Regions from separate parts of the Vibrio kyushuensis genome, predicted to be linked through region 1. Evidence: predicted binding sites of a transcription regulator. Region 1 holds the regulator's gene; each other region holds the start of a gene.

Region 1 (4,571 bases):
CTTAATGTAAATAGATAGAAAGCCCCATCTTTTTTAACACCTTCATTAATTGTTGAGAGCTTATCTCCAAATTTGTTTTGTACCCATTCTTTAAGTAGAAAGCGACTGCTAAGAAATGCAAGAGTCGCCCCAATCGTGCTGGCGAAAGATACAAGCAAAAGACTGGTCCAAAAACCAAATAACGCAGCGCCTAGTAGTGTCACAACAGCTGCGCCAGGTATAGATAATGCGGTAACAACAATATAAATCCCAAAGTAACTTAATGCAGCAACTAAGAAATTAGACTCAATGAATTGTGCTAGAGACTCTTGTTGTGCTTTTGCATTATCTAACGTTAGTAGCTGCCCATAATTAAGAGTAAGGAAGATAATGACGCCGATGAGTAAGAGGCCGAGGAAAAGTTTTTTGTTCATAAATATAGAGCCGATGAGTTTTGGGTGTGCCTATTAAGAACAGCATTAAGACGTAAAAATTTCAATAACAACGAACAATTATCGGATTTAGAAACAGAAGGCAATAAAAAAGCCAACGTATTGACGTTGGCTTTAGCTGAGTAATCCGATTTAAAAGTGGGATTACCTTAATCGACCTGAAAGTTCATCTCTTCGGTTTTGAGGTACGACAGACCAGTGAGTGCCTTTAATCGCTCCCTCTAGTGCCCACAACAGCTCTAATCCCACATCTGAAGCATGTGATTGCTGAATGGCTTTATAAGCCTCTACAGCGCCTCTCTGTTCTAAAGTTGTAACCGAATCAATGCCCGCTTTCTTGAGCATTCTTTCGGTTGCAAGCCTCAGGTTTGGCAGATCCTTAAGACGGTCTGGCTTTGCTGCTGCTTGGCTCTCTTTCTCTTTCTTAGCAATATCGAGTGAATTTTTTGCTTCTGATAGAGTGGATGTCGGATTCGCTAACCAGTCATTAGGCAAAGCATAATACTTTGTAACGACGGGGTGACCGCGTTTTTTATAGACGTACGGTTCATAGCCTTGTTGTTTGAATTTTTTGACTGTATTGCTATCGGCTCTTATATGAAGCTTATCGTTTACAACAAGTGCAAACATTGTCTCTTCGATAAAAATGCCGAAGCCGCCAAACATTGAACGAGACTTTACTCGTCCAAGCTGTTCAAACAGCCTCATTGAGTCTTTTAGTACTGGTTTATCCATGCTGTATGTTCTCGGTGTATGTAAAATACGCCACCAAATCAGGTCCGAGAGATTAGCAAAACATGCAGAAACTGTGTCATTCGTAAGTAAACTTGTGTTTGCATTGTTTGCCATCGGCAACCCCGCTACCTATCAAAAACTCTGTTAAGACAGAAGATCTGGTTTAGGCCGGAGGCTTTGCGTCCCACTTTTTCAAATGGTTTGCCCTGTGCGTGACTTCTATTAAAGACGACCAATTAGGAATGAACTTCACATTTGGATTCTATTACTGTGATGTTTATTCAATAAATTTGTCTCAATAATGAGTCTAAACTATATCACAAAATACGCAAGTTTCGATAAATGACATAACTATTATTTAGTTAGATCGCGAACTGTATTACGTTCTACGATCTCTGGATGCATTTCGAACACACGTTTTTCATGATCTTTGTCTTTAATTCGCTCAAGTAAGATCTCAAAAGCATTTTTACCCACACGTCGTTTAGGTTGGTGAACAGTTGTGAGAGGAGGAGAGAAATACTCAGCCAATTCAATATTGTCGTAACCGATCACTGAAATGTCATTTGGTACATTGACGCCTTTTTGCCCTAGACGACTAATAAGGCCTAAAGCCATCGTATCGTTGAAACAAAAAACGGCAGTAGGCTTGTTATCCATAGCGACAATTTTGTCAGCGGCTAATACGGCTGTATCGCACTCAAAGTTACCTTCTAGAATCCAATCTTCATCGATTTTAAGGTTGGCTTCGGTTAAAGCGCGTTTAAATCCTGCGATACGTTCTTGGCAAGCTGCTTTTTCAAAATGGCCACTTAGGCATGCAATATCGGTATGACCTTTATCAATGAGGTATTTCGTCGCTAAATAACCGCCTTCTTCTGAATTATCGATGATCTTATCGGCTTGAGACGTTTCAGGGCCCCAATCCATAACAACCTTAGGGATGTCAGCATGACGATCAAGCATCTCTCGAAGTTCTTCAGTTAAATCTGAACACATCACTAAAATACCATCGACACGTTTTTCAGCTAGCATGCGAATATAGTCGCGTTGTTTCTCGTATATTCCACCAGTGTTACACAAGATAAGCGTATAGCCTTGACGGTAACAGTAGCTCTCAACACCATCGATCACTTCAGAAAAGAACAAATTGGTTGATTGCGTGACGAGCATACCGATGGTGCGTGTGGTATTGCACTTTAAACTACGAGCAACGGCACTTGGTGCGTAGTTTAATTCGTCTACTGCTTTATTTACTTTTTCTTGGGTGGTTTCAGCCACAAATCGAGTCTTATTTATAACGTGAGATACGGTGGTTGTTGATACGCCGGCTAAGCGAGCAACATCTTTAATTGTGGCCATAATTCCTGTCCTATTAAGTGGCGAAGTAAATAATTTGCGCTTATAAACGGGTTACATCTACAAATCGCTTGTATCTACAAACAAATCAAGTGTCCAAGTGCCTAAAACACAAAAACCGCCTGTAATAGCGGTTTATTATTCAATATAATTGTCATTATCGGTGCTAATTTTAGACGTCATACGTAGTACAAGCAACGAAAACAGACTACTTTGACGTGATCTAAAACCACAATTAGACAATATCATGGCAATTTTTTGAAACTTTGTTACTTTCTGAAGCAGATTGTTTATTCGCCAACCAAATAACGACAATCAAGCTCTAAGAAAGCGCACAATAACTCAGAAACTGATGCGTAGAAGCCGAACTCATCGAGCTTCTGACACTTCTCATTGAACTGCGGTGTCCATGTAAGAATATGTGTGCTGATAAACTGTTCTTGCTCTGCAAGTGCTTCGTCTAAATGCTTTTCTTGTTCTAACTCGTTCGAACGAATAATAAGATTACCTAAGAAATCGAGTTCAACGGCCAGATGGTCAGCAGGTTCATTAAGAGTTTCGTCAACAGTTACACCATGCTGTGCCATTAGCTCTGCCACTTCTTTTGCAGGGACGTCATTGAGAAGGCCCGATTTACCAATGTACATCGACGCATAAGGCAGCGCAGAGTCTTTGTCTGACTTTAAAAAAAGGTCACAGAAGTCAGCAGACAATTCAAGTTGTGCGTCTTCACGGTCGAGCAATCGGTTGAGTGCGTCTACGAGTCTATCGATTGAAGGCTTTAATGTTTCATTTTCACCTAACCCAGTAAGAAACGAACGGATCTGAGGGGTTTGATATTGTGCTAAATCTTGAACCGTCAGTTCTTTTGCGAACAAGCTTGATAGCCACCAATAGATCTCAGCACGTTTTTCGTTAAATGTTTTTATTTCTTGCATGTCGGTCTGCCTTTACAAAAATTCTTCTTTTAGTTTAACGAATAAAAGTGAATAGCGGTAACTACGACTGTGATAAAAATTGAGTAAATATTTAGATTTGTTAACAGAATGGCTAGGTTGTTTTGAATCAATAAACACTCATTAATTGTTCATTTCATTCTTGTAGAGCTAGAATTGTGAGTAATTATGAATAGAATGATATGAGTTTAATCATTCCAACTAATAAACAAGTGGTATAAATGACTTATCATGTACTGGTCGTTGAAGACGACGCGGTAACACGTAGCAAGCTCGTTGGTTACTTCCAAAACGAAGGCTATGCAGTTAGCGAAGCTGAAAATGGCGAAGAAATGCGTGAAGTATTACAAAAAAAGCCCATTGATTTAGTCATGCTTGATATTAACTTGCCAGGCTCTGATGGTCTTATGTTGACACGGGAGCTTCGTGGACAGTCAGATATAGGCATCATCCTTGTGACTGGGCGTACAGACAATATAGACAAGATTGTTGGCTTGGAGATGGGCGCAGATGATTATGTGACCAAGCCTTTCGAATTACGAGAGCTGTTGGTTCGTGTAAAGAATCTTCTATGGCGAATCTCAACAGCTAAAAACGCAACGTCGGTTGCCGTTAAGAAAAACGAAGACGAAAAAGTGATTCACTTTAGCGAGTGGACATTTGATATCCAACGTCGTGCGCTTAGCCGAGAGGGAGTCCCGGTCAAATTGACTAAGGCTGAATATGAGTTATTGGTTGCTCTGTCTTCCTACCCGAATCAGGTGCTAAGCCGAGAACGAATTCTAAATATGATCAGTCATCGTGTCGATGCACCCAATGATCGTACTATAGATGTGTTAATACGTCGTATGAGATCAAAGATGGAGTATGACCCTAAGAACCCACAAATCTTTGTTACCGTCCATGGTGAAGGGTACATGTTTGCTGGTGATTGATTTATAAATCGATTCTAGTGCTATTGGAGTTGGTAAATATTATAAAGCCCGAGGTAAGTGCATTACCTCGGGCTTTATAATATTTAGCTGTTATCTATAAATCGTGATATCACTATCGATAATTAGAAACGTTAAAGTTCGCTGCTTGAAGTGTC
Region 2 (4,571 bases), on a different contig from region 1:
GAGAAGGGTGGATATTGATCATTCGCCCTAAGAAGTGGCGAACGAACTCTCCACTCAGGATACGCATGTAGCCTGCTAAAATAATCAAGTCAGGTTGATACTCGTCCATTTGACGCATCAATTCCCTGTCAAATGCGTCGCGGGTATCAAAGGCTTTAGGATCTAAAAAGATACCTGCCGCCCCTGCCTTTTTTGCTCGCTCAAGAGCATAAGCATCGGCTTTGTTTGAAAAAACAGCTGTTACCTTGCCGCTATCAATACTGGCTTCACACGCATCGATAATCGCTTGCAAGTTTGAACCATTCCCTGAAACTAAAACAACAATGCTCTTCATATTTACTTGATCTCTACTTGTTCTTCGCCAGCATCTGCATTAGCGATTTCACCAATAACCCAAGCGTTTTCACCTTCTTGTTGAAGAAGTGCTACAGCCGCTTCAGCTTGGTCTTTAGGTAGAGCAACAACAAGACCAACACCACAGTTAAATGTACGGTACATTTCGTGAGTCGTTACGTTGCCTTTCTCTTGTAGCCAGTTGAAGATAGCAGGCCATTCCCAGCTTGAACCATCAACCACTGCTTTCGTACCTTCTGGAAGTACGCGAGGGATATTTTCCCAGAAACCACCACCGGTGATGTGAGAGATCGCATGGATATCGTGCTCTGCTATCATCTTAAGTGCTGATTTGATGTAAATTTTCGTTGGCTCTAGTAGGTGCTCACCAATAGTGCGACCTTTTAGTTGCTCGTTCTTGTCTGCGCCAGATACTTCAAGGATCTTACGAACAAGAGAGTAACCGTTTGAGTGAGGACCGCTAGATCCTACTGCGATTAGAGCATCACCCGCGGCAACTTTAGTGCCGTCGATAATGTCTTCTTTTTCTACAACACCAACACAGAAGCCAGCAACGTCGTAGTCTTCGCCTTCATACATTCCCGGCATTTCAGCAGTTTCACCACCAATAAGTGAACAACCAGCTTGGATACAACCTTCAGCAATGCCAGTTACAACATCAGCAGCAGTATCAACATCTAGCTTGCCTGTTGCGTAGTAGTCTAGGAAGAATAGTGGCTCGCCACCTTGAACAATCAGGTCGTTTACACACATTGCGACTAAGTCGATACCAATGGTATCGTGCTTGTTCATATCCAAAGCAAGGCGAAGTTTAGTACCTACGCCATCTGTACCTGATACTAAAACAGGTTGTTTGTAGTTCGTTGGCAGCTCACATAGAGCACCGAATCCACCAATACCACCCATCACTTCAGGGCGACGAGTGCGTTTTACAGCACCTTTAATTCGATCAACAAGCGCATTGCCTGCATCAATATCAACACCAGCGTCTTTGTAGCTAAGAGAAGAGTTATTAGCGCTCACAGGGAAGTCCTCGGTTTTTAGTTGGATATGAAAACGGCGCTATTCTACCAGTGCTTAATCATAAAGAGCAAACGTTTGCGCAGGTTTTTTTATTGATCTCTCACACCTGAATTCTAATTCGTTATCATGTATAATCTGAGGGTTTGTTTAAAAGTACCTAAATTGTCGGAGAAGAAAATGAAAGTGGTTGAAGTTAAGCACCCTCTTGTGAAACATAAGATTGGTCTAATGCGAGAAGGTGACATCAGCACGAAACGTTTTCGTGAGCTAGCTACAGAAGTTGGCAGCTTACTTACTTATGAAGCAACTGCTGACTTTGAAACAGAGAAAGTTACTATTGAAGGCTGGAATGGCCCTGTAGAAATTGATCAGTTAAAAGGTAAAAAAGTAACAGTAGTACCTATTCTACGTGCTGGTCTAGGCATGATGGATGGCGTACTTGAGCATATGCCAAGCGCCCGTATCAGTGTTGTTGGTGTTTACCGTGATGAAGAAACACTAGAGCCTGTACCATACTTTAATAAGCTTGCATCAAACATCGATGAGCGTATTGCTCTAGTTGTTGATCCAATGCTTGCTACTGGCGGTTCTATGATTGCAACGATTGATCTATTAAAAGAGCAAGGTTGTACTCAATTTAAAGTGTTGGTATTAGTTGCGGCACCAGAAGGGATTGAAGCTCTTGAGAAAGCGCACCCAGATGTTGAACTTTACACAGCTGCAATTGATGAAAAACTAAATGATAAAGGTTACATCGTTCCTGGTTTAGGTGATGCTGGTGACAAAATCTTTGGTACTAAGTAATCGTTAAGGTAATCTAGCTTAAGTTAGAGTTACTTAACAGAGAAAAGGGAGCTGATGCTCCCTTTTTTATTGTTCAGGTTTTACTGAGACTCTATTTTTTTAAACTCAATGTTCCAGATTTACGTTGGTGAGTCGCTGAGCCGCTGCTGCTTTGAGAGCGTTCACTGCTTGCCCCACGCTCCGGTCTTACTGGAGCTTTGCCGTGGAAGTTTTTCTTACCTTTATTTGAATTTGGCGCATGGCGAAATTCATCGGCATTGTTGCCTCTAAAGGTGCGAGTTTTTTGATTACGTCTCGCTGTGCTTATTTGATTCTCTTCACGACTATCAAACAGCTTAGCGTCAGTTGCACGACGAATACGTACACCTTTAGCATCATTCTTAGACGCATCTTCTGTTCCGCTTGAATCTTCACACATTGCATGAATTTCATTTACTTCAGCATCGCTTAGGTAGCGCCACTTACCGTTTGGAATATCGTCAATCGAAATGTTCATGATGCGTACGCGGCGAAGTTTAAAGACTTCATAGCCTAGCTCTTCACACATACGGCGAATTTGACGGTTAAGACCTTGTGTCAGCACTATACGGAAAGAGAACTTGGTCTCTTTAGTTACTTTACAAGGTAGCGTAACGGTATCGAGAATATGAACACCCGCAGCCATGTGCGTTAAGAAGGCATCGGTAATCGGTTTATCGACACGAACCACATACTCTTTTTCATGATTATTGCCTGCACGTAAGATCTTATTAACAATGTCACCATCGTTAGTTAGAAAGATAAGACCATCAGAAGGTTTATCTAGGCGACCAATAGGGAAGATGCGTTTGTGGTGGCCGATAAAGTCGACAATATTACCCGGAATATCACGCTCAGTCGTACAGGTGATCCCTGTCGGTTTGTTTAGCGCGATATAGATAGGCTTTTCTTTTGAACGAACGGGTTTGTGATCGATACAAACATCATCACCAGAGAGAACTTTAGTTCCCATTTCTGGAATTTTACCGTTGATAGTGACTCGACCTTGCTCAATCAGTCTGTCGGCTTCTCTGCGTGAGCAAAAACCTGTTTCGCTGATAAATTTGTTTAGGCGTTTCCCATCAGCTTGAGCTTGGGAGTTGCTTTGATGAGCAGATGAATCTTTTTTGAATGCAGACGATTCTTTTTTAAATGTAGACATAGTGACCTCGTTACGTTTCACAACGGATTAATGTTAAGCAATGCGATACGCTGCTTATTTATTGGGCGGAGTGTATCATTTAGTTGAAAGTTATCCCATTCGTTTTTGATGACGCTCTCGATTCTCGGTTTTTTTATCATCACTTTTTCTAAGCATGACATAGATAGCACCAGACCCACCGTGTAGTTGCTGCGCACTATGCGCACACTGAACGTCTTTTATTTGTGTCATCCAACTCGCGATGTGGCTTTTCATTAACGCTGGTGGGTTCGACTGTGCGCCTTTTCCATGCACAATGAGGACAGTGCGAATATCCCAGCGCAAGCACTGTTTGAGAAACTTAACCACTTCTTCTCGCGCTTCTTTGAGTGTTTTTTTATGCAGATCTAATTTGGCTTGAATCGGGTATTTTCCAAGGCGGAGCTTTTTGTACACGCCGTGCTGAATACCATCTTGCTTATATTCAATGATATCTTCAGGTTTAATTAGCGGCGCGTAATCAATAGAAAGGTATTCAGGATCATCTTCGGTTAACCAGATTGCCGCTTGCTGTTTTATTTGCTGGCCAACAGAGACACTGTGTTTCTTCTTTAGCTCTGCAGTGTCGTGAGTAATGGGCTTTACATCCCCCATCATTTCTTGGAAAAGTGAAAAATCGTCATCATGAGACATAAGTGAATCCCCAATAATCAATAATATTGAGAAGATTAATTTGGATGGAGTAAGGTGTCTAGGGAATTTTGAGCAATAAAAAACGGAGTAGGTGAGGTGCCTACTTCCGCTCAATAAATAGAATTTCTTTGCTGGTGCTATCAATGCACCCTAATTTATTTCAGTTCGTTCTCTATCTCTCTAGCTAGGCTCTTCGTCTTTATAGATCTTGTAAATGAAATAACCCGTGTAGAAAAGCATAAGGCTTATGGTGATAAAGATGACTATCATTGATGATAAGCCAACTGCGTTGCCAAATAAGAGCTGTAGCCAAAAGTCCATAATCTATTCCTTATAGATAAACATGCATCAATGTTACGTAGAGGTTAACGAATGCTTACTGATCTAGATCAATACCTATACAGGTGATGAATGAATGATTTAGGTGTTGTGTTTTTGGTCACATTTAAGTTGATTAATTGGGTGATTGATAAAAGTTGGATAGTAATTAATCGAACGGTTTTATTTTTCAAAAAAAAGGCTCAAATGGCTTGCGTTA
Region 3 (4,571 bases), on a different contig from region 1:
TTTCAGAGCAATTTGGTCATGAAGGGAAAGACACGATATCAGGCACATCAAACAGTGAAACTCTGATGGGCGGTGCAGATGAAGATCTATTCTACCTTATGGCTGATCAGTCGGGCACTATTGCCAATCCGGTGATAAAAACCATTGGTGATTTTGATACCAGTGAAGATACCATCGACATAAGTGACCTGTTAATCGATTCACCGAACATGGAGGATTTACTTGCTAACATTGAGGTGGACGTTGTCGATGATGAAAATGACCCGTTTGACGCAGCAAGCACGACGCTATCTGTAACAGACGAATCTGGTGGTAAAACAGATGTCGTTATTAATAACCTAGGCTGGAATGAGCTTGGTATTATCGATGTTGCAAACGCCACCGATGAGACCGTAATCAGCGCATTAGTGGATCAACTCAAACTGGTAAACGTTGGTGAATAGACCTTAGTGCTAACTTATGGCTAGTCAGCCCTCAAAATGAACGATAAACTCAGCGTAAAAAGCGCTCTCGGGTACGTTACCCCAGAGCGTCGAGTTATCATAATATTGAGGTAAATTGATGCAAGATCCTGAGTTTTGGCATAATAAGTGGGCAGCAAATCAAATCGGCTTCCATTTAGACGATGTAAACCCATTGTTGGTTCAATATTGGTCTCAGACTGAGCCGAAAAGAAGTGACTCTGTGTTTGTCCCACTCTGTGGTAAATCAGAAGATCTTGTATGGTTAGCCACTAAACATGACGATGTTCAGGGTGTTGAACTCAGTAATATTGCCGTTCGTTCATTTTTTGCAGAGCATTTTTACACGCCAATGGTCACCACATTAAATGGACAACATGAGTTGTATCAGTTTGATGAACTGTCGATTTACGCCGGTGATGTATTTACCGCACCCGTTGCGAACGTGGACATTGTATACGACCGAGCTGCTTTGATTGCTTTGCCTGAAGCAATGCGTGGGCAATATGTAGAATTGATTAAATCGAAGCTTTCGCAAAATGGTCGTATTTTGTTGGTCACGTTAGATTATGCTCAAGATGAAATGGCAGGCCCTCCCTTTAGTGTTCCTAAAAGTGAGGTTGAAACCCTATTCTCAGATTATAAGATTACACATTTATATCGTGACGATGCAGATGAGAATCATCCAAAGAGAGTAAAAAAAGGTCTGAGTCGGTTTGCCGAAGAAGTGTGGCTAATCGAGCAAAGATAGTGCTTATTTAGGCGCACCTTTAAAAAGAAAAATCCTAACTCACTCATTGAACAAAATAATTTTTGATATAACAATGGTGGTTAGGACTTTTTGTTTTGGCGATAGTGTTCGTTTGGCGCTAGCTAAAGCCAGATAAGCTCGTTATTCGGTGAACTTAATACGTTATCTTAATCTTCTGAGCGCTTTCGATTGCATCTTCAATAGCTTTATCAACACTGTCACGACGTGTAAGTGAAACACCTAAACGGCGACGACCATCAATATCAGGCTTACCAAACAAGCGAATCTGCGTTTGAGGCATTGCTAACGCTTCATTAAGGCCTTCGTAACGGATATTATTTGAAGTTCCTTGCCCGAGTACTACCGCAGACGCTGAAGCACCATATTGCTTAATCGTGTTGATTGGCATACCAGTAAATGCTCGAACATGAAGCGCAAACTCTGAAAGCTCTTGAGATATAAGAGTAACGAGACCAGTGTCATGTGGGCGAGGGGATACTTCATTAAAGATCACTTTGTCGCCTTTAATAAATAGCTCAACACCAAAGATGCCGTAACCACCAAGTGCGTTCACGACTTTTTCTGCGCTGTATTCAGCCGCTTTACGCGCAGTGTCTGTCATTGCTTGAGGCTGCCATGATTCACGGTAATCTCCATCTTCTTGACGGTGACCAATCGGCTGGCAGAAATGAACACCATCGACCGCACGTACCGTAAGGAGCGTGATTTCGTAATCAAAGTCGATGAACCCTTCAACGATAACTCGACCTGCGCCAGTACGGCCGCCATCTTGTGCATAATCCCATGCCGCTTGAATGTCATCTTCAGTTTTCATGACACTTTGGCCTTTACCCGATGAACTCATCACGGGTTTACATACACAAGGCAGGCCAGCAAATTCTACCGCTGCTTTAAACTCTTCAAACGTGTCGGCAAACTTGTAAGGAGACGTTGTAAGTTCTAACTCTTCAGCAGCGAGACGACGAATACCTTCGCGGTTCATCGTTAACTTCGTTGCGTTAGCAGTAGGGACAACGTTTAGTCCTTGAGCTTCGAGCTCAACTAACTTATCAGTCGCGATAGCTTCAATTTCTGGTACAACGTAATCCGGTTTTTCAAGTTCAATAAGCGCTTGAAGTGCATCTCCATCAAGCATGTCGATGACATGACTTCGGTGAGCAACTTGCATTGCAGGTGCATTTTCGTAGCGATCACATGCGATAACTTCAAAGCCTAAACGCTGACATTCAATTGCAACTTCTTTACCTAGTTCACCTGAACCAAGAAGTAAAACTCGAGTAGCACTTTTGCTCGTAGCGGTACCAAACATAAAAACCTCTTCATCAAACTGATTTGTAAATTCTGTGACGGATCATACTGATTGTGACGGCAAACGCAAACGTTTGCGTAAAATTAAAATAAGAAAAATTTGTAACAAGATCAGTTAGCAACAAAGAAGTAAGTTCATGCGTAAACATCGACAGAGAATGACGTTTCATTGATCTAAAGCGGGGTAAATATCGTCCAACGCTTCAATAATGGACACTTAAAGTGTTGGAGTGATTGCTCCAGAACCAGTGTCGTTATTAATCTCAGGAAGAGTTGCCGTACCATGCGTCAGTATATGAAATACATCATTCCCATTGTTATCCCCCTAATTATCTTAATGTTGCCCTTATCAGCCTTTCCGTTTGAAGGCTTGACCATCGTACAACAACGAGTAATCGCTATATTTTTACTTGCGGCACTGTGTTGGGTATTTGAGCCGATTCCAATCTATGCCACGTCCGTTGTCATTATTGTTTTGCTGCTCTTGATGGTATCGAATAAAGGGATATTCTTTTTCAAATTTGGTGAGGGAGAGGCTCATTTTGGAGAGTTACTTGCTTACCAAGATATTATGGCAACATTTTCCAGCCCAATCATTATGCTATTTCTGGGTGGTTTCTTTTTGGCGATGGCAGCGACCAAATATCGTCTAGACGTAAACTTAGCGCGCGTTCTACTAAAACCATTTGGTCAAAATCCTAAGTACGTGATGCTTGGCTTAATGCTTATAACTGGCATCTTTTCTATGTTCATGTCGAACACAGCAACAACTGCGATGATGCTATCAATTCTTACCCCTGTTATTGCAGTCTTTGGCCCAAAAGACCCGGGCAGAATTGCCTTTGCGTTGTGCATTCCTGTAGCTGCTAACATCGGCGGTATCGGAACCCCAATTGGAACGCCACCTAACGCGATTGCTTTAAAATACTTAGTCGGTGATAACTTAATTACCTTTGGTGAGTGGATGGCATTTGGCGTGCCATTTGTCATTATTATGATGGCGTTGGCGTGGTTCCTTATTGGATTCATTTACAAAGCCGATCAAAAAACCATTGAGCTAAGCATTAAAGGGAAATTCTTAAAAACACCAAAAGCGATTGTGGTTTACATTACGTTTGCGATGACCATTATTCTTTGGTTAATGGGCTCTTCTCATGGAATGAACTCTTACACCGTTGCACTTATTCCTGTCGCTATATTTTCTATCACTGGCATCATCAATAAAGAGGATCTTAAGAGAATATCGTGGGACGTTCTTTGGCTTGTCTCTGGTGGTATTGCTCTTGGGCTAGCGTTAGATAAAACAGGCCTTGCTCGATTGATGGTTCATAGCATTCCATTTGACGCTTATTCTCCATACGTAGTGTTAGGTGGTGCGGCATTCTTGTGTTTGGTTATGGCGAACTTTATGTCTCACACAGCAACGGCTAACTTACTGATGCCAATCATGGCAGCCCTTGGTTCATCAATGGCGTCATTAACCCCATTAGGCGGTGAGTTAACCCTGATCTTAGTGGTTACTTTTGCGGCATCATTAGGTATGTCACTTCCAATCAGTACACCACCGAATGCATTAGCACACGCAACGGGACATGTTCAAACCAATCAAATGGCAAAAGTCGGAATCGTTCTGGGTGTCGTCGGGGTTCTGCTGAGTTTTGTCATGGTCTGGGTGTTACATTCAGTAGGTCATATAGGTTAGAAACGATATGCCTCAAGAGAAATTTAAACAGTTAATACAACGCTACTTTAGTGATGATGATAGAAAGCTCACCATTTCAGCCGGTTCGACTGTTCTTGAGCAAGGTGAGAACAATGATCGGCTGTTTTACGTATTAAGTGGTGAGCTAGAGGGGTATTTCACAGAAGGAAAAGAACTTCAAACAAGAGTGTTCTCAGCATCTGAAGGTGCGTTTATTGGTGTTCATAGTTTCTTCTCTGAAACGTGGATAGCATCTTCTACCGTTGTTGCGAAATCAGATACGCAATTGGCTTGGGTAGATCGATATACCCAAGCATTTGAAGCGCAA
Region 4 (4,571 bases), on a different contig from region 1:
CCGTCCAAAACAAACCCAAACTAGCCGATGATTTCATCGGCTTTTTTGTCTCAGCTTTTCCTAGCTAGCTATTGCCTAATCGTTAAATTAATCAGCTTCAAGATTGAAACTCTTCCATTAAATAGATAGGCTTAAGAAACTTAAGGAATAACATTTACCTATCCGTTGTGATAGTCGAGGAACAATCATGAATAGATTTGGATTATTAGCACTTGTGATCGCTGCTGTTACTGCCGGTTGCGCTTCAAACACTAAGCAAGATAACTTTAGAGAAGCCTCTTTCGAGCTTTGTAATACCGAGGTTGATATCTATTCAGTCAGTGATGATGGCCGTGTCCGTATCGTCTGTTCAGACGGTTCTAAATTTGCTCTTACTTCAGAAAAAACACTCGAAGTCATGCGTGATATCAATATCGACTACTGTGATGGTGAAGGCCTTGGCAAGTTCAATGAAAGCCGTAAATATTACTCGTTCCAGTGCAAATCAGGCACATTGCTGAGCATCTCTAAATAAAGAGTAGCGATTAGCCTCCTCTTTATCACAAAAAATAAAGACCAGCTCTCAACTAAGAGCTGGTCTTTCTATATCCATCACATACAAAAAGAGCCTCCTAATTGGAAGCTCTTCAATTCAGGTTTCTAACTAAACGAATCTAGTTCAAGGAAAAGGCGCGGAGTTTACGCTAGTAAATGAGCACCTTTGACACAGAAATAGAATCGTTTAGAACGAAATTATGCGTAAACAGGTAGACGCTTACAAATTTCGAGTACCTTTGCTTTCGTTGCTTCAACAACAGACTCATCACCAATGTTGTCTAGAATGTCACACATCCAGCCAGCTAGCTCTTTAGCATCAGCTTCAGTGAAACCACGACGAGTAATTGAAGGAGAACCTACACGGATACCTGACGTTACAAACGGGCTACGTGGGTCGTTTGGTACTGAGTTTTTGTTTACAGTAATGTTAGCTGAACCCAGTGCTGCATCGGCTTCTTTACCTGTAATATCTTTGTCGATTAGGTCAACAAGGAACAGGTGGTTTTCAGTTGAACCTGAAACTATGTTGTAACCACGATCTAGGAAACCGGCAACCATCGCTTTTGCATTAGCAACAACGCGTGCTTGGTACTCTTTGAACTCAGGCTCAAGTGCTTCTTTGAACGCTACTGCTTTACCAGCGATAACGTGCATTAGAGGACCACCTTGTCCACCAGGGAATACAGCAGAGTTTAGCTTCTTGTACAGATCTTCACCTTCACAAGAAAGGATTAGACCACCACGAGGACCCGCTAGCGTTTTGTGTGTTGTTGTTGTTACAACGTGAGCGTGCGGTACTGGGTTTGGGTAAACACCTGCAGCAATCAGACCAGCAACGTGAGCCATATCAACGAAGAAATATGCACCAACTTTGTCAGCGATTTCACGCATGCGCGCCCAATCACAAATTTGAGAGTAAGCAGAGAAACCACCGATGATCATCTTAGGCTTATGTTCAACCGCTAGAGCTTCCATCTCTTCGTAATTGATTTGGCCTTTCTCATCGATACCGTAAGGGATGATATCGTAAAGCTTACCTGAGAAGTTAACTGGTGAACCGTGAGTTAGGTGACCACCGTGAGCAAGACTCATACCTAGAACTTTATCACCAGGCTTAAGCAGTGCCATGTAAACAGCGTTGTTTGCTTGAGAACCAGAGTGAGGCTGCACGTTTGCGTACTCTGCGCCAAATAGCTCACATGCACGATTAATTGCTAATGTCTCTACCTTATCAACATACTCACAACCACCGTAGTAACGCTTACCTGGGTAACCTTCAGCGTATTTATTGGTAAGTTGAGAACCTTGTGCTTCCATTACACGTGGGCTTGTGTAGTTTTCTGAAGCGATAAGCTCAATATGTTCTTCTTGGCGAACCGTTTCCTCTTGGATCGCTTCAAATAGGTCTGCATCATAATCTGCAATATTCATGTCACGTGTTAGCATCTGTATCTCCTGACTCAGATAGTACTGAAAGTTTCAAAAAAAGCACATAACGACCATGCGCAAACGTTTACGTAGGTCGAATTGATGAAAAGCATTCTACATAATTTGATCTATATCATAAAGAGTAAAATCATTTTTTATCATGCAGTTTATTCATAATGGCCTACAAGGTTTATCATGCTTGCGCGACTAACCTCGTATATCAGCCGAGTTAGTGTCAAATTTCTGTTTTACACCCTGTAAAACGTTAATTACATAGGTTTACCCTAATTTACCCTCTCTATCTACCGAAAAGATCATCTTTTCTCTACTATTCGCCCCATTATATCCCTGAAGAAAATCAAGTTGATGGAAAAACACTCACGTAAAGAAGATTGGATCGCTATTCTCACCGGCACATTTTTAGTCGCTCAGGGCGTTTTCTTTCTGCAATCCGCACATTTACTGACTGGCGGGACGACAGGCCTTGCATTGCTACTTAGCCAAGTTGTCTCGATCTCTTTTGGTACTTTGTACTTCCTAATCAATTGCCCTTTCTATCTATTAGCATGGCAACGATTCGGTAAACGCTTTGCGTTTAATAGTGCTATTTCCGGTGCTCTGGTATCTGTTTTTGCTGACCACCTCTATCTAGTTATTACCCTAGATACAATCAGTGAAGTCTACTGCGCTGTCGCAGGCGGGATTCTTATGGGGCTGGGTATGCTAATTCTATTTAGACATCGCTCAAGCCTTGGAGGTTTCAACGTACTGTGCTTGGTGATCCAAGACCGATTTGGTATTTCAGTAGGTAAAACTCAGATGGTCATCGATATGGCTATTTTGTTCACGTCCGTTTTCTTTGTATCGCCAATGGTGATTGGTCTGTCTTTATTAGGTGCGGTAGCATTGAATGTCGTATTGGCAATGAATCACAAGCCGACCCGCTATACTGTGACTTACGGTTAAAACGAAATCGTTTTAACAAGATTCCCAACAAAAATGGCTCGCATATTCGCGAGCCATTTTTGTATCTACAGTCCTATCAAGCGGACAAATTTAATTAATGAGCACTACGCGCTTTTACATCATGTTGCAGCGCTTTATTTAGCTCTGCTTCTACATGGCCCGGTGAATGTGTTGTGATTGAAATCAGGCGGTACATCGCAGGAATCACAAACAGTGTCACCAGTGTGGCAAAGCCCATACCAAAGAAAATCACCGTACCAACAGCCACACGGCTTTCGTAACCTGCACCTGTCGATAGTATCAATGGAATAGCACCTGCAAGCGTGGTAAATGCTGTCATCATGATTGGACGTAGACGACGTGCCGATGCATCAACAATTGCCTTTTCAAACTCAACACCTCGGTCACGCAGTTGGTTGGCAAACTCGACAATTAATATGCCATTTTTGGTTACCATGCCGATCAGCATGATCATACCGATCTGACTATAGATATTGAGCCCTTGAGACATAACAACCAACCCCAAGAATCCACCAAAAATTCCCATAGGTACGGTAAACATCACCACCATTGGATTTATGAAACTCTCAAACTGAGCGGCTAGAACTAAATACGCCACCAACATCGCCAAACCAAAAACAATCAATGTGCTCGATTGATTCTCTTTATAGTCTTTTGACTCACCCGAGTAGCTCACTGAAACATCAGACGGTAGCAACTCGATCGCTTTTTCATCCAAGAAATTTAGTGCATCACCGAGTGTGTAACCATCCTCAACGTTGGCCGTCAATGTGATCGACTTCTGCTTGTTGTAGTGGGATAGACGGATTGATGATGCGACTTCTTCAATACTGGTGACGGTATCAAGCGTAATCAACTCGCCTTGATTAGTACGTAGATAGATCTGGCTAAGATCTGCTGCATTGTTGAAGTTATTTTCATCGCCACGAAGGTAGACATCGTACTCTTCACCACGCTCAACAAAGGTCGTTTCAGTTTTCCCACCAAGCATGATCTCTAGAGTCTCAGATATTTCTGAAACACTAATGCCAAGCTCTGCGGCTCGCTGCTTATCAACATTCACCACCAGTTCAGGGGTTTTCTCTGAGAAGTTGATGTTGGTGCCGTTCATCATTGGTGAGTCTTCAGCCAGATCTTTGAGCTTATTCGCCCACTGTTGCAGCTCTTCGTAATCAGCGCCACCCAGTACAAATTGAACAGGCTCACTTGAACCGCCTCTAAAGCCCGGCATGAATGGGAAAATACGCACATCAGGAATGCCCGACAGTGCCTTTCTCACCTTAGCAAGCGCTTCTGTCGCAGTCACATCACGCTCATTCCAATCTTCTAATACCATGACAACAAAGCCCGTTTGGTCACCGGCATTGCCACCAAAAGCCGGGGTTTCTGCGCTAAATGATTTAAGGTAGTTCTCTTCTAGAAGTGGCATTAAACGCTCTTCCACGATGTCCATGTTGGCTGACATTCGGTTGTAACTGGTTGCATCTGCTCCACGAACAAAGGCAAATATCACCCCTCTATCTTCGGTTGGAGCAAGTTGTGCAGGCACTTGCTTCATCAAGGCAAAGCTGCCTCCCAAACAAGCAACAATAACAATGGGTGCGAGCCACCTAAATCGG

The links. The regulator PurR, encoded in region 1, represses purine synthesis genes. The targets are predictions, from matches to a motif close to TNANGNAAACGTTTNCNTNA.
Region 2: the regulator PurR is predicted to act here: its motif matches at 1,441-1,460, upstream of purM (phosphoribosylformylglycinamidine cyclo-ligase).
Region 3: the regulator PurR is predicted to act here: its motif matches at 2,604-2,623, upstream of purT (formate-dependent phosphoribosylglycinamide formyltransferase).
Region 4: the regulator PurR is predicted to act here: its motif matches at 2,039-2,058, upstream of glyA (serine hydroxymethyltransferase).

Annotation. Positions count from the first base shown of each region.
Region 1 covers NZ_JAKJSV010000004.1:265,192-269,762, forward strand. Annotated here, with positions in the region: gene L4D20_RS10355 (TVP38/TMEM64 family protein) at 1-413, opposite strand, end outside; gene L4D20_RS10360 (TfoX/Sxy family DNA transformation protein) at 576-1,166, opposite strand; cyclic di-GMP riboswitch class I at 1,279-1,382, opposite strand; gene purR (HTH-type transcriptional repressor PurR) at 1,521-2,528, opposite strand; gene torD (molecular chaperone TorD) at 2,816-3,463, opposite strand; gene torR (two-component system response regulator TorR) at 3,703-4,416, shown strand; gene elyC (envelope biogenesis factor ElyC) at 4,548-4,571, opposite strand, start outside.
Region 2 covers NZ_JAKJSV010000003.1:135,510-140,080, reverse strand. Annotated here, with positions in the region: gene purN (phosphoribosylglycinamide formyltransferase) at 1-334, opposite strand, end outside; gene purM (phosphoribosylformylglycinamidine cyclo-ligase) at 337-1,377, opposite strand; gene upp (uracil phosphoribosyltransferase) at 1,555-2,181, shown strand; gene rluF (23S rRNA pseudouridine(2604) synthase RluF) at 2,273-3,259, opposite strand; gene smrA (DNA endonuclease SmrA) at 3,452-4,033, opposite strand; gene L4D20_RS07140 (DUF3149 domain-containing protein) at 4,214-4,354, opposite strand.
Region 3 covers NZ_JAKJSV010000005.1:436,144-440,714, reverse strand. Annotated here, with positions in the region: gene L4D20_RS13595 (VCBS domain-containing protein) at 1-443, shown strand, start outside; gene L4D20_RS13590 (thiopurine S-methyltransferase) at 562-1,212, shown strand; gene purT (formate-dependent phosphoribosylglycinamide formyltransferase) at 1,367-2,542, opposite strand; gene L4D20_RS13580 (SLC13 family permease) at 2,825-4,243, shown strand; gene L4D20_RS13575 (ATP-binding protein) at 4,251-4,571, shown strand, end outside.
Region 4 covers NZ_JAKJSV010000014.1:3,176-7,746, reverse strand. Annotated here, with positions in the region: gene L4D20_RS22090 (hypothetical protein) at 188-514, shown strand; gene glyA (serine hydroxymethyltransferase) at 733-1,983, opposite strand; gene L4D20_RS22080 (YitT family protein) at 2,332-2,931, shown strand; gene L4D20_RS22075 (multidrug efflux RND transporter permease subunit) at 3,026-4,571, opposite strand, start outside.